3 regions of the Streptomyces sp. NPDC052299 genome follow, and region 2 is predicted to be linked to each of the others. Evidence: riboswitches for the same ligand, from Rfam matches in the RefSeq annotation. Region 2 holds a riboswitch; each other region holds the start of a gene.
The links. Region 2 has a riboswitch for thiamine pyrophosphate ahead of AB0L33_RS27260 (thiamine ABC transporter substrate-binding protein). Riboswitches for the same ligand answer to the same signal wherever they lie in the genome.

Region 1 (6,225 bases), on a different contig from region 2:
GTACACCCCGACCGCGCGCGACCTTCCCGTCATCAGCGTCGACAAACCCGCCCAGGTGCAGCCCGTGCTCGAACCGCGCCCCGCCGCCGACCCGGGCCTCGGCCCCCTCTACGTGGTCGGTGACGTCCACGGCTATCTGGACGAACTGCTCGCAGCCCTCGCGGAGCAGGGCCTGATCGACTCCGAAGGCCACTGGGCGGCGGGCAACGCACGCCTCTGGTTCCTCGGCGACTTCACGGACAGGGGCCCCGACGGCATCGGCGTCATCGACCTCGTCATGCGGCTCTCCGCCGAGGCCGCGGCCGCCGGCGGCTACTGCAAGGCCCTGATGGGCAACCACGAACTGCTGCTCATCGGCGCAAAGCGGTTCGGGGACACCCCGGTGAACTCCGGCGCCGGAACCGCCACCTTCCAGGCGGCCTGGCTGCTCAACGGCGGGCAGAAGACCGACATGGAGCGCCTCCAGGACGTCCACCTGCAGTGGATGTCCCGGCTCGACGCCGTCGTCGAGGAGGACGGGCACCTCCTGATGCACTCGGACACGACGGCGTACCTCGACTACGGCTCCACCATCGAGGACGTGAACGACACGGTGCACGCCATCCTCACGCGTAACGACGCCGACGAGTGCTGGGACCTGTTCCGCAAGCTCACCAAGCGGTTCGCCTTCCGTGACGACTCGGGCGCCCAGGCCGTCCAGGAGCTGATGGCGGCGTACGGCGGCCGCCGCGTCGTCCATGGTCACAGCCCCATCCCGTATCTGACCGGCGAGGTCGGCTCCGAGGACGGCGAGGACGGCGCCGGGCCGCAGGTCAACGGGCCGCATGTGTACGCGGACGGGCTCGCCATCGCCATGGACGGCGGGGTGACCATGGCCGGAAAGCTACTGGTCGTCCAACTCCCCCTGCGTGACTGATATTCAGCGGGGAAGGTGCCTGCCGCGCTGACCACGTCGAGTCAGGGGCTATTTCCGGAAACCCTCTGTCACCCCGTGCTGTGCGCGCTCTACCATCGGCCTATCAGTAGCAGGCTCTCCTCCGTTTCCGCCCAAACTGCCCGGATCCAGCGGGCACACAGGCCCGACGGAGCATCGGGGGATGCAGATGAACAGCGCTCCGCACCTGCTGACCGAGGACCGGCCCGAGTACGAACGGCTCCTCGACGACGCACTGCGTCACGCACACGCACGACCGGAACTGGCCGCCGTCGGCGAACGCCTCAACGCCGCCCAGCTGCGCACCATGGCGCTGGCGGCCGTCGCCCTGATCACCGCCACGGCCGCCACCGAGTACGAGCAGTACGTGAAGGCCCGTGACGAAGCACGTGCCTCCGCCCGGGAGACGGCTTCCGTCACAGCGCCGGACGGCCTCGGCCAGTCGGGCGCCGGCATAGGTGCGGTCGTCACCGTTCTGGCGCCCATGCTGGCGGGAACGGCGGCGGCCATATTCCTGCTGGTCGGCTACCTCCTGAAGATGCTGGATCCACCACCGGCGTTCGCCGGCCCCATGGTGGACGCGGGCTGGTTCTTCGCCGCCGTCACGGCCGCCGCCATCTTCGTCGCCGCCATCGGCCTGCTCATCGCCGCTCTGCGCAACGGCTCGACCTCCCTGCCCGCCCGGGAAGCCCGAGAGCAACTGCCCGACGACGTGGCACGCGCCAAGGAGGCTTGGCGCCAGGCGCTGCTGGAACGGGGCATCGTGCCCTTCCTGCGCGACGCCCTCACCGAGCCCGCCGGTCCTGCGGTCCCCGCCCCGCACCGCCCGACCGGCCGCCTCCCCAAGATCGGCTACAGCAGGCCCGACTTCGCAGGGCCGGACGAGGGCCCGTCGGCGGCGCCCCGCCCCACTTACAGCAGCCCGGACTTCACCAGCCCCGACTTCGGCGGGCCCGAGCACGAACTGGACTGACCGCCCACGGCCCCGGCGAAGGCGCCGGAGCCGTGGGCGACCGGTGTCCGGTGCCGGTCAGTCGGCCAGCGGCAGATAGACCCGGTTCCCGCCCGCCGCGAATTCACGCGACTTGGCGAGCATCCCCGCGGCGATGTCCTCGGCCGTCGCCTCCGCGCCGTCCGCGCCGCCGAACTGCTCGGTGATGCTGTGGCTGATCTTCATCGAGCAGAACTTCGGACCGCACATCGAGCAGAAGTGCGCCGTCTTCGCGGGCTCGGCCGGCAGGGTCTCGTCGTGGAACTCCCGCGCCGTTTCCGGGTCGAGCGCCAGGTTGAACTGGTCCTCCCAGCGGAATTCGAACCGGGCGTCCGACAGCGCGTCGTCCCACTCCTGTGCCCCCGGGTGGCCCTTGGCCAGGTCGGCGGCGTGGGCCGCGATCTTGTACGTGATGACCCCGGTCTTCACATCGTCCCGGTTCGGCAGCCCCAGGTGCTCCTTGGGCGTCACGTAGCAGAGCATCGCCGTCCCCCACCAGGCGATCATCGCGGCGCCGATGCCCGAGGTGATGTGGTCGTACGCCGGCGCGATGTCGGTGGTCAGCGGGCCGAGCGTGTAGAACGGCGCCTCTTCACAGATCTCCTGCTGAAGGTCGATGTTCTCCTTGATCTTGTGCATCGGGACGTGCCCCGGGCCCTCGATCATGGTCTGCACGCCGAACCGCTTGGCGACCGCGTTCAGTTCGCCGAGCGTGCGCAACTCGGCGAACTGCGCCTCGTCGTTGGCGTCCGCGATCGACCCGGGACGCAGCCCGTCACCCAGCGAGTACGTCACGTCGTACGCGCCGAGGATCTCGCAGAGCTCCTCGAAGTGCTCGTACAGGAAGGACTCCTTGTGGTGCGCCAGGCACCACGCCGCCATGATCGAGCCGCCCCGGGAGACGATGCCGGTCTTGCGCCGGGCGGTCAGCGGCACGTACGGCAGGCGCACCCCGGCGTGCACCGTCATGTAGTCCACGCCCTGCTCGGCCTGCTCGATGACGGTGTCCTTGTAGATCTCCCAGGTCAGTTCCTCCGCCCGTCCGTCGACCTTCTCAAGGGCCTGGTAGAGGGGGACGGTTCCGATCGGTACGGGTGAATTGCGAAGAACCCACTCACGGGTGGTGTGGATGTTGCGGCCGGTGGAAAGGTCCATGACCGTGTCCGCACCCCACCGGGTCGCCCACGTCATCTTGTCCACCTCCTCCTCGATGGAGGACGTCACCGCGGAGTTGCCGATGTTGGCATTGACCTTCACCAGGAACCGCTTTCCGATGATCATCGGCTCGGCCTCCGGGTGGTTGACGTTCGCGGGCAGCACCGCCCGGCCGGCCGCGATCTCCTCGCGCACCACCTCGGCCGGCACGTTCTCGCGGACCGCGACGTACTCCATCTCCGGGGTGATCTCGCCCCTCCGGGCGTACGCGAGCTGGGTGACGGGCCGGCCGTCCCGACTCCGCCGCGGCCGGCGCGGCCTGCCGGGGAACACCGCGTCCAGATTGCGCAGCCCACCCCGCGGAGAGGTGTGCTTGAGCCCGTCGTCCTCGGGGCGGGCGGGGCGCCCCGCGTACTCCTCGGTGTCGCTGCGGGCGATGATCCAGTTCTCCCGGAGCGGCGCGAGGCCGCGCCGCACGTCGGTCCGGGCCGCGGGGTCGGTGTACGGCCCGGACGTGTCGTACAGCGTCACGTTCTTGCCGTTGGTCAGGTGCACCTGCCGGACCGGCACCCGGATGTCGGGGCGCGGCCCCTGGACGTATCCCTTGTGCCAGCCGATGGACTTCCCGGCCTCGTCGCCCTGATTGGAGGCAGGCGTGCGTGTGTCCGATGTGGTCATGAGACCTACTCCCTACGCCGGCATTACCCGGTAACAGGTTCGGCGGTCGGCGCAGCGTCTCCCGTACGGTCGTACGGCGGTCAGCGCCCTCTCAGCCCGGTGCTCCGAGCTCCCGCGTGTGCAAAGGTGCCACCACGCTAGCCCCCCGACGGGCGGGCTGAACAGAGGGCCCCTTCCTTCTTGCGATGATCGGCCGGTGACGCCCCCTCATCGCGATCCCGAACCGCAGGGCCATCAGCACACGCACAGCCATGGCCCGGCCGCACCCGTCTCCGCCCATCTGCGCAAGGTGATCGCCGCCGTGCTGATCCCCTTCGCGACCGCCGTACTCATCGGTCTCGTGGCGCTCTGGCCGAACGGAGCGCCGGCGCACGAACGGACAGGTGTCGGTTTCGACCGGCAGACCCAGCAGGGAAAGGTGGTGAGCGTCGTCAAGGTCGACTGCAAGGACGTGAACGCAGCCCAGCTTCCCGTCAGCGGCGAGACCGAGCCCTCCGAGGGCCGCCCGGTTTCCGGCGGTCTCTGCGAGAAGGCCACCGTCGAGGTCACCACCGGCCCCGACGCGGGACGCCGGTTCGTGGAGGTCGTCCAGCCGGACGCACCGAGGCAACTGCGGGAGGGCCAAGGGGTGGTGGTGGCGTACGCCCCCGACGCGCCCCACGACCTCCAGTACTCCGTGACAGACGTGAACCGGAAGTTCCCCCTCATGCTGCTGGCCGGGATCTTCGCCCTCGCGGTGGTGCTCGTGGGCAGGATGCGCGGGGTCATGGCCCTGGTGGCGCTCGCCCTGTCGTTCGCCGTACTGACCCTGTTCATCCTTCCGGCCATACTTCAGGGCTCCAATCCGCTGCTGGTGGCGGTCGTCGGGGCCGGAGCGATCATGCTGATCGCGCTCTACATCTGCCACGGACCGACCGCCCGCACCTCCGTCGCCGTCATCGGCACCCTGATCTCACTGCTCCTGATCGGGCTGCTCGGCTCGCTCTTCATCGGCTGGGCGAGCCTGAGCGGGAACACCGACGACAGCACCGGCCTCATCCACGGCCTGTATCCGCACATCGACATGAGCGGACTGCTGCTGGCAGGCGTCATCATCGGCTCCCTGGGAGTGCTTGACGACGTCACGGTCACCCAGACCTCGGCCGTCTGGGAGCTGCGCCGGGCGAACCCCACCATGAGTGCGAAGCAGCTCTACCGCGCAGGGATCAGAATCGGCCGCGATCACATCGCCTCCGTCGTCAACACCCTGGTGCTCGCCTATGCGGGCGCCGCACTGCCCCTCCTCCTGCTGTTCACGGTCGCGCAGAGCAGTGTGGGAACGGTCGCCAACAGCGAGCTGGTGGCGGAGGAGATCGTGCGCACCCTCGTCGGCTCGATCGGACTGGTCGCCTCCGTGCCGGTGACGACAGCGCTGGCGGCGCTGGTCGTCTCCGCGGACCGCACGGGGGTCGGCGCGGAAGCCGGGGCTTCGGCACCCGTGCGGAGCGGCAGGGGCCGGCGACGACGGGCGAGGTCGTGACCGGAACACACAGCGTGATTCACCCGATCGGCAGGTGTCGTGTTCGAGCGCCAAGACGGCTCCCGGGCCGTGGGCCGCTTCAGCCCGCGTTCTGCTCTTCGGCCAGAATCCGACCCAGCGCCTCCTCCAAGTTGCCGTCGAAGTCACCCAGAGTGCACTCCTGCCCGAGGGGCACCAGCTTGTCCGTACGGTCGAGGAAAGCAACAAGAGGTGCCGTGCCTGCCCGGAAGAGCGCACGGTCGGCGCCCACCTGCAGCCGGATGTGGACATCGCACAGCCCCTCCGGCTCGGTCGGCGCGATGTGCACATCGCCGTCACCACTGGGGCTGTTGAGGCCGTCGAGCAGCAGCTCACGGCCGAAGGCCCAGGTGACGGGGGCGTCGCCGGGCAGATGGAAGGTCATCCGGATCGCGTACGGATCGCACACTTCGTACCGGAGCTCCACCGGGATACGGAATGAGAGCTCCTCGGAGACGAGGAAGCTCATCATGACCTCAGCTTGAACCGACTCGCGCATCGTTCAACCCCGCAGTAGATGAATCTGGCCAGGAATGATCCCCCATGGCCCTATTGACGCCATCGTGGTGCACGCGATAGCAGATCACAAGGAGTGATTTTTCAGATACTGATAGAGAACACGAACGAACGCAAGAGGCTCGACACTTCACCGCGTAGCCGTTCGACTGCGGGCAGCAACCGATCTTCCTCATGGAGGGGTACCGAAATAGCCATCGCGGCGGCGGTGAATCCGGCCGTGATCGGGATGGCCGCGCAGACGGTCCCGAGCGCGTACTCCTGGCGCTCGATGACCGGTTCCGTGCGCTCCAGCGACCTCAGCCGGGTGAGGAAGGCCGCGCGGTCGCGCACCGAGTACCGAGTCAGCGGGCGCACCGGGTGTCGGTCCAGGTGGTCCTCGCGGGCCTTCTCGTCCAGCCGGCTCAGCAGGCA
Region 2 (6,225 bases):
GCCGCGTCGTGATCTTCGGCGCGGGCATGGGCATGCCGTACTTCTCCACCGACACCACCGCCGCCCAGCGGGCCCTGGAGATCGACGCCGAGGCGCTGCTCATGGGGAAGAACGGCGTGGACGGGGTCTACGACTCCGACCCGAAGACCAACCCCGCCGCGGTGAAGTTCGACGCGCTGGAGTACAGCGAGGTGCTCGCCCGCGACCTCAAGGTCGCCGACGCCACCGCCATCACGCTCTGCCGTGACAACGAGCTCCCGATCCTCGTCTTCGAGCTCACCGCCGCGGGCAATATCGCCCGCGCCGTCAAGGGTGAGAAGATCGGCACGCTCGTGAGCGACCAGGACACCCGCGCCTGACCACCGGCGCGTCCACCGGTGAGGCCCGGTGGAACAGGGGCGCGGGACCGCCCCGGAAGATGGACAACGGCCTGCCGGTCGGACACCGTGCAGGTGAGAACGCGACGCAGGACCCGCCGGGCCCGCCGGGCCCGTTCAAGACACGCAGGAGCACGTGGTGATCGAAGAAACCCTCCTCGAGGCCGAGGAGAAGATGGAGAAGGCCGTCGTCGTCGCGAAAGAGGACTTCGCCGCGATCCGCACCGGCCGTGCGCACCCGGCGATGTTCAACAAGATCGTCGCCGACTACTACGGTGCGCCGACCCCGATCAACCAGCTGGCCTCTTTCTCGGTGCCCGAGCCCCGTATGGCCGTCGTGACGCCGTTCGACAAGACCGCGCTGCGCAACATCGAGCAGGCCATCCGCGACTCGGACCTCGGCGTCAACCCGAGCAACGACGGCAACATCATCCGGGTCAACTTCCCCGAGCTGACCGAGGAGCGTCGCCGCGACTACATCAAGGTCGCGAAGACCAAGGCCGAGGACTCCAAGATCTCGATCCGGGCCGTCCGCCGCAAGGCCAAGGAAGCCCTCGACAAGCTGGTCAAGGACAAGGAGTCCGGCGAGGACGAGGTGCGCCGCGCCGAGAAGGAGCTCGACGACACCACCGCGAAGTACGTCGCGCAGGTGGACGAGCTGCTGAAGCACAAGGAAGCCGAGCTGCTCGAAGTCTGATGAACGACTCTTCCTGGGGCGCTCCGCAGGGCGCCGGCCACCGGGTCGCGCCGGAGATGCAGGGTGCTGCGGCGGGTCCTGCCTACGATGTGCACGACGCCCAGCAGACTCGGCCCATGCCCATCGTGCCGGACGTTCCCGACGCAGGTAGAGACGCTGAAGACCGTGATCACCGGGACCAGGGGGCCGGACGCCTGAGCGGCGGCCCCCTGTTCCGCGACGAGAAGCCGCAGGAGCCCATGCCGACCGCCCCGCCGCCCCCGCCCCCGCCGCCGCAGAAGAAGCGCGCGGGCCGGGACCTGGGCGCCGCCATAGGGGTCGGCCTGGGGCTCGGAGCGCTGGTCGTCGTCTCGCTCTTCGTCGTCAAGGAGGTCTTCGTCGGCGTCATCGTGCTCGCCGTCGTGGTCGGCCTCTGGGAGCTCACCTCCCGGCTGGAGGAGCGCAAGGGCATCAAGGCGCCCCTCGTACCGCTCGCCGTCGGGGGCGCCGCCATGGTCGTCGCCGGGTACGCGCGTGGGGCCGAGGGTGCCTGGATCGCCATGGCCCTGACCGCTCTGGCGGTGCTCGTGTGGCGGATGGCGCAGCCGCCCGAGGACTATCTCAGGGACGTCACCGCGGGCATCTTCGCCGCGTTCTACGTGCCTTTCCTGGCCACCTTCGTCGCCCTGCTCCTGACCGCCGACGACGGGCCGCAGCGGGTGCTGACCTTCCTGCTGCTGACCGTGGTCAGCGACACGGGGGCGTACGCGGTCGGCTGGCGGTTCGGCAAGCACAAGCTGGCTCCGCGCATCAGCCCCGGCAAGACCCGTGAGGGCCTGTTCGGGGCGGTCGCCTTCGCCATGGTGGCCGGTGCGCTGTGCATGCAGTTCCTGGTCGACGACGGTTCCTGGTGGCAGGGGCTGCTGCTGGGCCTCGCGGTCGCGGCCAGCGCCACCCTGGGGGACCTGGGCGAGTCCATGATCAAGCGGGACCTCGGCATCAAGGACATGGGCACGCTGCTGCCCGGCCACGGCGGAATCATGGACCGGCTGGACTCCCTGCTGCCGACCGCCCCGGTGGTCTGGCTGCTGCTCGTGCTGTTCGTCGGCTCCGGCTGACCGGCTCCGGCCTGCGGTTTTCCGTGCGAAGGCCCGTCGTCCACAGGGCGGCGGGCCTTCGCCGTTCCGTCTGCGACACTGGAAGAACCATGCCTAAGCCCGGAGAACTCACTTTCGTCGCGCCCCGCGGAGCCAAGAAGCCGCCGCGGCACCTCGCCGACCTCACGCCCGCCGAGCGCAGGGAGGCCGTCGCCGCGATCGGCGAGAAGCCGTTCCGCGCCCAGCAGCTCTCGCAGCACTACTTCGCGCGGTACGCGCACGACCCGGCCGAGTGGACGAACATCCCGGCCGGATCGCGGGACAAGCTCGCCGAGGCGATGTTCCCCGACCTGATGTCCGTCGTGCGGCACATCAGCTGCGACGACGACACCACCCGCAAGACCCTCTGGAAGCTGCACGACGGGACGCTCGTCGAGTCCGTCCTGATGCGCTACCCGGAGCGGGTCACGATGTGCATCTCCTCGCAGGCCGGCTGCGGGATGAACTGCCCGTTCTGCGCGACCGGACAGGCCGGTCTCGACCGCAACCTCTCCACCGCGGAGATCGTCCACCAGATCGTGGACGGCATGCGGGCCCTGCGCGACGGCGAGGTCCCCGGCGGCCCCGCCCGGCTCTCCAACATCGTGTTCATGGGCATGGGCGAGCCGCTGGCCAACTACAACCGCGTCGTCGGAGCGATCCGCCGGCTGACCGACCCGGAGCCGGACGGGCTCGGCCTCTCGCAGCGCGGGATCACCGTCTCCACCGTCGGCCTGGTGCCCGCGATGCTGCGGTTCGCCGACGAGGGGTTCAAGTGCCGCCTCGCCGTCTCGCTGCACGCCCCGGACGACGAGCTGCGCGACACCCTCGTGCCGGTGAACACCCGGTGGAAGGTGCGCGAGGTGCTGGACGCCGCGTGGGAGTACGCGGAGAAGTCGGGCCGCCGCGTCTCCATCGAGTACGCCCTGATCCGCGACATCAACGACCAGGCGTGGCGCGGCGACCTGCTGGGCCGTCTCCTCAAGGGCAAGCGGGTCCACGTCAACCTCATCCCGCTGAACCCGACGCCCGGCTCCAAGTGGACCGCCTCACGGCCCGAGGACGAGCGGGCGTTCGTGGAGGCCATCGCGAGCCACGGCGTGCCGGTCACCGTCCGCGACACCCGGGGCCAGGAGATCGACGGCGCCTGCGGGCAGCTGGCGGCCTCCGAGCGCTGAGGGGAAGGGGCCCCGGACGCCCGGGGCCCCGGCCGAAAACGGCCGTGTAGCCTGGGGCCGAAATCAACTGCATATTCCGACAGGGGAGCGCCACAGCGCTGAGAGTGCGGCACCAAGGACAGGTTGGCCGCAGACCCTCTGAACCTCGCCCGGGTCATTCCGGGTAGGAAGTTCGGACCATACTCAAGCTGTTGCGCCCTGCCCGCTTCCGGCTCCGGCCGGTGTGCGGGCGGGGCCGCGTCTCTTCCTGGTCACTCCAGGAGGAATCACACATGAGCACCACCAAGAAGGCCGCGGCGGCGGCCGTCGCCGCCGCGCTCGGCGTCACCGCGCTGGCCGGCTGCGGAAGTTCCGACGACCCGGCTTCCGGTTCCGGTTCCACCAAGGGCTCCGGTTCCAGGACCGTCACCCTCGTCAGCCACGACTCCTTCAACGCCTCCAAGGACGTGCTGAAGGAGTTCACCCGGGAGACCGGCTACACCGTCAAGGTCCTCAAGAGCGGCGACGCGGGCGCCGCCCTGAACCAGGAGATCCTGACCAAGGGCTCCCCGCGCGGCGACGTGTTCTTCGGCGTCGACAACACCCTGCTCTCGCGGGCCCTGGACAACGGCCTGTTCACCCCGTACGAGGCCAAGGGCCTGGACCGGGTCCCGGCCGACCTCCAGCTGGACGCGGACAAGCACCGGGTCACCCCGGTCGACACCGGCGACATCTGCGTCAACTACGACAAGAAGTACTTCGCCGACAAGAAGCTGGCGCCGCCGAAGACCTTCGCCGACCTGGCGAAGCCCGCGTACAAGGACCTGCTCGTCACCGAGAACGCCGCGACCTCCTCGCCCGGCCTCGGCTTCCTCCTCGGTACCGTCGCCACCTTCGGCGAGGACGGCTACCAGGACTACTGGAAGAAGCTGAAGGACAACGGCGTCAAGGTCGTGGACGGCTGGGAGCAGGCGTACAACGAGGAGTTCTCCGGCTCGGCCGGCGGCAAGAAGGCCAAGGCCGACCGCCCGCTCGTCGTCAGCTACGCCTCCAGCCCGCCCGTCGAGGTGCTGTACGCGGACCCGCGGCCGAAGACCGCGCCGACCGGGGTCGCCACCGGCACCTGCTTCCGCCAGATCGAGTTCGCCGGACTGCTGGACGGAGCGAAGAACGAGGCGGGCGGCAAGGCCCTGCTGGACTTCCTGATCGGGAAGAAGTTCCAGGAGGACATGCCGCTCACCATGTTCGTCAGCCCGGTCGCGAAGGACGCGAAGGTGCCCGAGCTCTTCACGGAGTTCGGTGCCACCGCCGAGAAGCCGGCGACCGTCGCCCCGGACGCCATCGCCAAGAACCGTGAGCAGTGGGTCCAGTCGTGGTCCTCGCTCGTAGTGAAGTAGCGAAGACTCCCGTACGCGGACCGGGCGCGCGCGGGAGATCCGCACGCGCCCGGGCCCGGCGCGGGGCCGCGGTGCGGCTCGGTCTGATGGCCGTGCCGGTCGCGTTCTTCGCCCTGTTCTTCGCCTATCCCGTCGCCGCGATCGTGGGCCGGGGGCTCAAGGCGGACGGCGTCTGGCAGTTCGGCCGGTTCGGCGAGGTGCTGGCCCGGCCGGAGATCCGCGACGTCCTGTGGTTCACGCTGTGGCAGGCTCTCGCCTCGACCGCGCTGACCCTGCTGATCGCGCTGCCGGGCGCTTATGTCTTCGCACGGTTCGACTTCCCCGGCAAGCAGGTCCTGCGGGCCGTCGTCACGGTGCCGTTCGTGCTGCCGACCGTGGTCGTGGGCACCGCCTTCCTCGCGCTGCTCGGACGCGGCGGGCTGCTGGACGAGTTGTGGGGCGTACGGCTCGACACCACGGTGTGGGCGATCCTGCTGGCGCACGTCTTCTTCAACTACGCGGTCGTCGTCCGCACCGTCGGAGGGCTCTGGGCGCAGCTCGACCCGCGCCAGGAGGAGGCCGCCCGGGTCCTTGGCGCGAGCCGGTTCACCGCGTGGCGGCGCGTCACGCTGCCCGCGCTCGCCCCGGCCGTGGCCGCCGCCGCCCTGATGGTCTTCCTCTTCACCTTCACCTCCTTCGGGGTCGTACAGATCCTCGGCGGGCCCGGCTTCTCCACGCTGGAGGTGGAGATCTACCGGCAGACCGCGCAGCTGCTCGCCCTGCCCACGGCCGCCGTGCTGACGCTCGTGCAGTTCGCCGCCGTCGGCGCGATCCTCGCCGTGCACGCCTGGACCGTACGCCGCAGGGAGCGCGCGCTGAAGCTGGTCGACCCGGCGATGACCGCGCGCAGGCCGCGGGGGGCCGGGCAGTGGACGCTGCTCGCCGGGGTCCTGCTGAGCGTGCTGCTGCTGGTCCTGCTGCCGCTCGCGGTGCTCGTGGAACGCTCGCTGGGCGGTTCCGGTTTCGCCTACTACCGCGCGTTGACCTCGGCGGACGCCAACAGCGGTACGTTCCTGGTCGCGCCGGTCGAGGCCATCGGGAACTCGCTGCGCTACGCCCTCGTCGCGACCGTGATCGCCCTGGTCGTCGGAGGGCTCGCCGCCGCCGCGCTCACCCGGCGGGCGGGCCGGCTCGTCCGGGGCTTCGACGCCCTGCTGATGCTGCCGCTCGGGGTCTCCGCCGTCACCGTGGGCTTCGGCTTCCTCATCACCCTGGACGAGCCGCCGCTGGACCTCCGTACGTCCTGGATCCTGGTGCCGCTCGCCCAGGCGCTGGTCGGCGTGCCCTTCGTCGTACGCACCATGCTGCCGGTGCTGCGAGCGGTGGACGCGCGGCTGCGCGAGGCGGCGGCGGTGCTCGGGGCCTCGCCGCTGCGGGCCTGGCGCGAGGTGGACTTCCCCCTCGTACGGCGGGCGCTGCTGGTCGCCGCCGGGTTCGCCTTCG
Region 3 (6,225 bases), on a different contig from region 2:
AGCCGTCGTCCTTCAGGAGCGTCAGGGTCCCGGAGAGGCCCTTGACCACCTTCGTGCCGTCGATGAAGGCGGCGGGCACCTGAAGCGCCCGGTTCTCCCCACGGCGTACGGCGATGAGCTGGCCCTCCTTGACCAGCTGCCGCACACGCGTCACCTCGACATCGAGCATTTCCGCGATGTCGGGCAGGTGGAGCCAGGCAGGGACGAGAGCATCGATCTTTGCGTCAATCTCGGTCACGGGACAAGCCTGCCATCCCGGACTGACAGCCGAAACCCGGACTCGGCCCTTCAGGTCCCGGGCCTCTACGGCAGAACCGCCGACTTCAGCGGTACGGAGGGCTCCCCGGCCCGCCGCGCGTCGAGCCGGGTCCCCGCCTCGATGAGCCGGCGCCCCTGGGCCAGGTCGCGCGGGCGGCCCACCGCGAGGACCGCGACCAGGACGCCGTCGCGCAGCCAGCACACCGACCAGGCGGGCTCGGCCGGGTCGCCGCGCCACAGCAGGGTGTCCGCCTCCGCGTGGTGCCCGGCGTACTGCACGAACCGGCCGAACTGCTCGGACCAGAAGTAGGGCACGGGGTCGTACGGCGGGATGCCCGCGCCCTCCGCCGCGATGTGGGCGGCCGCGGTCCTCGGCCCCTGGAGGGCGTTGTCCCAGTGGTGGACGACCAGGCGGGTGCCGTAGCGGGCCGAGGGGAAGGAGGCGCAGTCGCCGACCGCGTACACATCGGGGAGCGAGGTGCGCAGCGCTGCGTCGGCGGTCACCGAGCCCTCGGGCCCGAGCGCGATGCCGGAGCCGGCGAGCCAGCCGGTGGCGGGGCGGGCACCGATGCCGACGACGACCGCGCCTGCCGGGAGGGTGCGCCCGTCGGTGAGGACCACGGTGCCGGGCTCGACGCGGGCGACCCGGGCACCGGTGAGGAGCCGGGCGCCGCTCTCCTCGTACCAGGCGGCCATCGGGGCGGCGACCTCGGCGGGCAGGGCACCGGCCAGGGGGCGGTCGGCGGCCTCCACGACGGTGACCTCGCAGCCGGCGGCGCGGGCCGCGGTGGCGAACTCGGCACCGATCCAGCCCGCGCCGACGACCACGACGGGGTGCCCGGCCTCCAGGACGGGCCGCAGCCGGGCCGCGTCGTCGAGGGTGCGCAGCAGATGGACGCCGGGGACCCCGGCGGAGCCGGGCAGGGCGATGGGTTCGGCGCCGGTGGCGAGGACCAGGACGTCGTACGGGACCGGGCCGTCGGAGGTGTCCAGTTCGTGGTCGCCGGCGCGGACCCCGGTGACCTCGCAGCCCAGGCGCAGGGCGATGTCCAGCCCCTCGAAGTCGATGTCGAAGGCGGACTCCTCGGCCTTGCCGAGCAGCACCGCCTTGGACAGCGGGGGCCGGTCGTAGGGCTGGTGGGGTTCGGCGCCGATCAGCGTGACCGGGCCGGTGAAGCCCTGTTCCCGCAGGGCGACGGCGGTCTGCACGCCCGCCATGCCCGCGCCCGCGACGACGACCCGGCGTTCCGTCCGCTCTGCCCGCTGCTGCTCGCTCACCCGCCCACCTTACGTAGCTGACCGGGCGTCAGGAAAGGGCGGCCCCACCCCGCCCCCGGGGGACGGGGTTTAGGGTGGCCACCGTAAGACACGCGGGAGCCCGGGCGTACCGGGCTGAGAGGGAGGCTGGCGGCCTCCGACCGTACGAACCTGATCCGGGTCATGCCGGCGAAGGGAGGGGCTGGACGCCCATGCGCACCCATCCCACCGAAGGGTCCGACGTCCTCGTCATCGGGGGCGGCGTCATCGGTCTGGTGACCGCCTGGCGGGCCGCGCGGCGCGGCCTGTCCGTCGCGCTCGCCGACCCCGGGCCGGGTGGCGGAGCGGCTCGGGTCGCGGCCGGAATGCTGGCCGCCGTCACCGAACTGCACTACGGCGAGGAGATGCTGCTCGGGCTCAACCTCGCCTCCGCCCGGCGCTATCCGTCCTTCACGGCGGAGCTGGAGGAGGCGAGCGGGCAGGACATCGGCTTCCGCGCCTGCGGCACCCTGGCCGTCGCGCTGGACGCCGACGACCGTGCCCATCTGCGCGAACTCCACGAGCTGCAACGCCGCTCGGGCCTGGAGTCGGAGTGGCTGACCGGGCGCGAGTGCCGCCGCCTGGAACCGATGCTCGCCCCGGGCGTGCGCGGCGGCCTCCGGGTGGACGGCGACCACCAGGTCGACCCGCGCCGCCTCGCCGCCGCGCTGCTCACCGCCTGCGAACGGGCGGGAGTGGTCTTCCACCGCCACCGCGCCGACCGCCTCTGCGTGGTCGCGGACCGGGCCGTGGGCGCCGTGCTCGACGACGGTACGGAGCTGGCCGCCGGCCAGGTCGTGCTCGCCGGGGGCAGCCTCAGCGGACGGCTCGCCGGGGTTCCGGCCCACGTCCTGCCGCCGGTCCGGCCGGTCAAGGGCCAGGTGCTGCGCCTCACCGTGCCCCCGGCGTACGCGCCCTTCCTCTCGCGCACCGTGCGCGCGGTGGTCCGGGGCAGCCACGTCTATCTCGTACCGCGCGAGAACGGCGAGCTGGTCGTCGGCGCCACCACCGAGGAGATGGGCTGGGACACCACCGTCACGGCGGGCGGGGTCTACGAACTGCTGCGCGACGCCCACGAGCTGGTGCCCGGCATCACCGAGCTGCCGCTCACCGAGACCCGTGCCGGTCTCCGCCCCGCGTCCCCGGACAACGCCCCGCTGCTCGGCCGCACCGCGCTGCCCGGCCTCCACCTCGCCACCGGCCACGGCCGGAACGGCGTGCTGCTCACCCCCGCCACCGGGGACGCGATGGCGTCGCTGCTGGCCGACGGCGAGCTGCCCGAGCCGGTCCGCCCCTTCTCCCCCGGCCGGTTCGCCCCGGCCGCCGCACCCCAGGAGCAGCCCGCATGACCGAGCCCACCCCGCTCACCGTGTCCGTGAACGGCACTCCGGCCGTCGTCGCACCGGGCACCACCCTGGACGCCCTCGTCGCGACGCTGACCGACGCGCCGACGGGGGTCGCCGCCGCGCTCAACGAGACCGTGGTGCCGCGCGGCCGGTGGTCCGCCGCCGCGCTCGCCGACGGCGACAGGGTCGAGGTCCTGACCGCGGTCCAGGGAGGCTGACGATGTCCGACGACCTGTTCACCCTCGGCGGCACCGACTTCACGTCCCGGCTGATCATGGGCACGGGCGGAGCGCCCAGCCTGGACGTGCTGGAGCGGTCGCTGATCGCGTCCGGCACCGAGCTGACCACCGTGGCGATGCGCCGCCTCGACCCGACCGTGCAGGGCTCCGTCCTCTCCGTACTGCGGAAGCTGTCCATCCGGGTGCTGCCGAACACCGCCGGCTGCTACACCGCCGGGGAGGCCGTGCTCACCGCCCGGCTGGCCCGGGAGGCGCTGGGCACGGACTGGGTGAAGCTGGAGGTGGTGGCCGACGAACGGACGCTGCTGCCCGATCCGGTCGAGCTGCTGGACGCCGCCGAGACCCTGGTGGACGACGGGTTCACGGTGCTGCCGTACACCAACGACGACCCGGTCCTGGCCCGGAAGCTGGAGGACGTGGGGTGCGCGGCGGTCATGCCGCTCGGCTCCCCCATCGGCTCGGGTCTGGGCATCCGCAACCCGCACAACTTCCAGCTGATCACCGAGCGGGCCGGGGTGCCGGTGATCCTGGACGCCGGTGCCGGGACGGCGTCGGACGCGGCGCTCGCGATGGAGCTGGGGTGCTCGGCGGTGATGCTCGCCTCCGCGGTGACCCGGGCCCAGGAGCCGGAGCTGATGGCCGCCGCGATGCGGCACGCGGTGGAGGGCGGGCGGCTCGCGCACCGGGCCGGGCGCATCCCGCGCCGCCACTTCGCGGAGGCGTCGTCGCCGACGGCCGGGCGCGCGGCGCTCGACCCGGAGCGGCCGGCGTTCTGAGCGCGATGGGCCGCCCCGGTCCGGACCAACGTGCCGGAATCCACAGTTCCGGGCCCCGGAGCCCGTGGGAAGCCGGGATTCCGGGCTCGGGCGACGCGTCCCTGTCACGGCTCGGCTTCAGTCCTGCCCCGGGTTCGCTCCACGGCGGCGGGCCTGTCCGCGGCGGCTCGTAGACTCGCATGGTGGATACGACCCTCCAGGACCCCCTCGTCGGGCAGCTGCTCGACGGCCGCTACCGCGTCGATGCCCGCATCGCCGTGGGCGGCATGGCCACGGTCTACCGGGCCATGGACATGCGGCTCGACCGGGTGCTCGCCCTCAAGGTGATGCACCCGGCGCTGGCGACCGACGCCTCGTTCGTGGAGCGCTTCATCCGCGAGGCCAAGTCGGTGGCGCACCTCGCCCACCCCAACGTGGTCGGGGTCTTCGACCAGGGCGCCCAGGGGCAGTACGTCTACCTGGCCATGGAGTACGTCGCCGGGTGCACGCTGCGCGATGTGCTGAGCGAGCGCGGCGCGCTACGGCCCCGGGCCGCGCTGGACATCCTGGAATCGGTGCTCGCCGCCCTCGGCGCGGCGCACCGGGCGGGCTTCGTGCACCGCGACATGAAGCCGGAGAACGTGCTGATCGGGGACGACGGCCGGGTCAAGGTCGCCGACTTCGGCCTGGTCCGGGCCGTGGACACGGTCACGAACACCACCGGGACGATCCTCGGCACCGTCTCGTACCTGGCCCCGGAGCAGATCGAGCACGGCACGGCGGACACCCGCGCCGACGTGTACGCCTGCGGGGTCGTGCTGTACGAGATGCTGACCGGCGACAAGCCGCGTGACGGGGAGTCGCCCGCCCAGGTCATCTACCAGCATCTGCACGAAGACGTGCCGCCCCCGTCGGCGGTCGTCCCGGGCCTCGCGCCCGAGCTGGACGCGCTGGTGGCGAGCGCCACCGCCCGGGACCCGGAGGCCCGCCCGTTCGACGCGGTGGCGCTGCTCGCCGGGGCCCGCCGGGCGCGCGCCGCCCTCACGGACGCGCAGCTCGACGCCGTACCGCCGCAGGCCCTGCCGGAGCCCGGCCCGGGCGGCGGGGCGGAGGGGGCCGACGCGCGGACGACGGTGATCCCCCGGGTGCTGCCGAAGGATCTGGGCACCGCCCACCACACCAGCCGGCTGGAGATGCCCCCGCCCGGGCAGCAGCCGTTGCCGCCGCGCCGGCGCGGACCGCTCGGCGGCCCCCGGCGCGGGCTGATCGCGGCGGTCCTGGCGGTGCTCGTCGTCCTGGGCGTCGGCGGCGGCGTCTGGTACATCAACTCCGGGCAGTTCACGAAGGTCCCCTCGCTGCTGGGCCAGACCGAGCAGGCGGCCAGGAAGCGGCTCTCCGACGCGGGCCTGGAGCTGAAGAACGTCGAGCGGGCCTTCAGCGACACCGTCGACCGGGGCAAGGTGATCAGCAGCGATCCCAAGTCGGGCGCGCGGATCAGGGGCAACGGCTCGGTCTCGCTCGTCGTCTCGCGCGGCCCCGAGATCGTCCAGGTCCCCGATGTCGCGGGCGACCGGCTCGCCGACGCCAGGCAGCGGCTGAAGAAGGCGGGCCTGCTCCCGGGCATGGTCACCAAGGAGTTCAGCGAGGACGTGGCGGCCGGCGAGGTGGTGCGGACGGAGCCGAAGGCGGGCACGGACCGCCACCCGGACTCGGCGGTCGCGATCGTCGTCTCCAAGGGCAGCCCCGTCAACGTCCCGGACGTCACCGGCCTCTCCGTGGAGGACGCCACCGACACGCTGGCCGACGAGGGGCTGAAGGCGAAGGTCAAGCCCGGCCGGGTGCACTCACCCGAGGACGAGGGCGACGTCGCCGTCCAGTCACCCGAGGAGGGCGCCGAAGCGGCCGAGGGCGACACCATCACGCTGACGGTCTCCTCCGGTCCGCGCATGGTCGAGGTGCCGGACGTGGTCGGGAAGAACGTGGACGACGCCCAGGACGAACTGGAGGCCGCCGGCTTCGAGGTCGAGGTCGACCGCGGGTTCCTCTCCTTCAGCGACAAGGTCTCCAGCCAGTCCGTGGACGGCGGCGACCGGGCCCCCGAGGGCGACACCATCACCATCAAGACCAAGGGACTGTAGAGATCCGTACGCGCAACCCCGTCGGCGGCCACGTCCCCGTGGCCGGCGGCCTCGCCAAGGTCGGCCTCCCCTACGCCCGCGAGATGGGCGCCGAGGCGGTCCAGGTCTTCGTCGCCAACCCGCGCGGCTGGGCCACCCCGGTCGGGAACCCCGCCCAGGACGCCCTGTTCCGCGAGCAGTGCGCCGCCGAGTC

Region 1: it holds a riboswitch for thiamine pyrophosphate, as region 2 does, so the genes downstream of both, thiC (phosphomethylpyrimidine synthase ThiC) here and AB0L33_RS27260 (thiamine ABC transporter substrate-binding protein) in region 2, are expected to answer to the same signal.
Region 3: it holds a riboswitch for thiamine pyrophosphate, as region 2 does, so the genes downstream of both, thiO (glycine oxidase ThiO) here and AB0L33_RS27260 (thiamine ABC transporter substrate-binding protein) in region 2, are expected to answer to the same signal.

The regions. Positions count from the first base shown of each region.
Region 1 is NZ_JBFAUP010000001.1:158,595-164,819, forward strand. Features, by position in the region: gene AB0L33_RS00700 (metallophosphoesterase) at 1-916, shown strand, start outside; gene AB0L33_RS00705 (hypothetical protein) at 1,098-1,907, shown strand; gene thiC (phosphomethylpyrimidine synthase ThiC) at 1,965-3,758, opposite strand; TPP riboswitch at 3,751-3,884, opposite strand; gene AB0L33_RS00715 (YibE/F family protein) at 3,955-5,277, shown strand; gene AB0L33_RS00720 (SsgA family sporulation/cell division regulator) at 5,357-5,794, opposite strand; gene AB0L33_RS00725 (helix-turn-helix domain-containing protein) at 5,896-6,225, opposite strand, start outside.
Region 2 is NZ_JBFAUP010000018.1:74,753-80,977, forward strand. Features, by position in the region: gene pyrH (UMP kinase) at 1-359, shown strand, start outside; gene frr (ribosome recycling factor) at 517-1,074, shown strand; gene AB0L33_RS27250 (phosphatidate cytidylyltransferase) at 1,074-2,171, shown strand; gene rlmN (23S rRNA (adenine(2503)-C(2))-methyltransferase RlmN) at 2,261-3,367, shown strand; TPP riboswitch at 3,439-3,555, shown strand; gene AB0L33_RS27260 (thiamine ABC transporter substrate-binding protein) at 3,640-4,743, shown strand; gene AB0L33_RS27265 (iron ABC transporter permease) at 4,830-6,225, shown strand, end outside.
Region 3 is NZ_JBFAUP010000016.1:104,669-110,893, forward strand. Features, by position in the region: gene AB0L33_RS25720 (Rv2175c family DNA-binding protein) at 1-238, opposite strand, end outside; gene AB0L33_RS25725 (FAD-dependent oxidoreductase) at 304-1,536, opposite strand; TPP riboswitch at 1,619-1,730, shown strand; gene thiO (glycine oxidase ThiO) at 1,728-2,903, shown strand; gene thiS (sulfur carrier protein ThiS) at 2,900-3,118, shown strand; gene AB0L33_RS25740 (thiazole synthase) at 3,121-3,915, shown strand; gene pknB (Stk1 family PASTA domain-containing Ser/Thr kinase) at 4,098-6,032, shown strand; gene AB0L33_RS25750 (deoxyribonuclease IV) at 6,035-6,225, shown strand, end outside.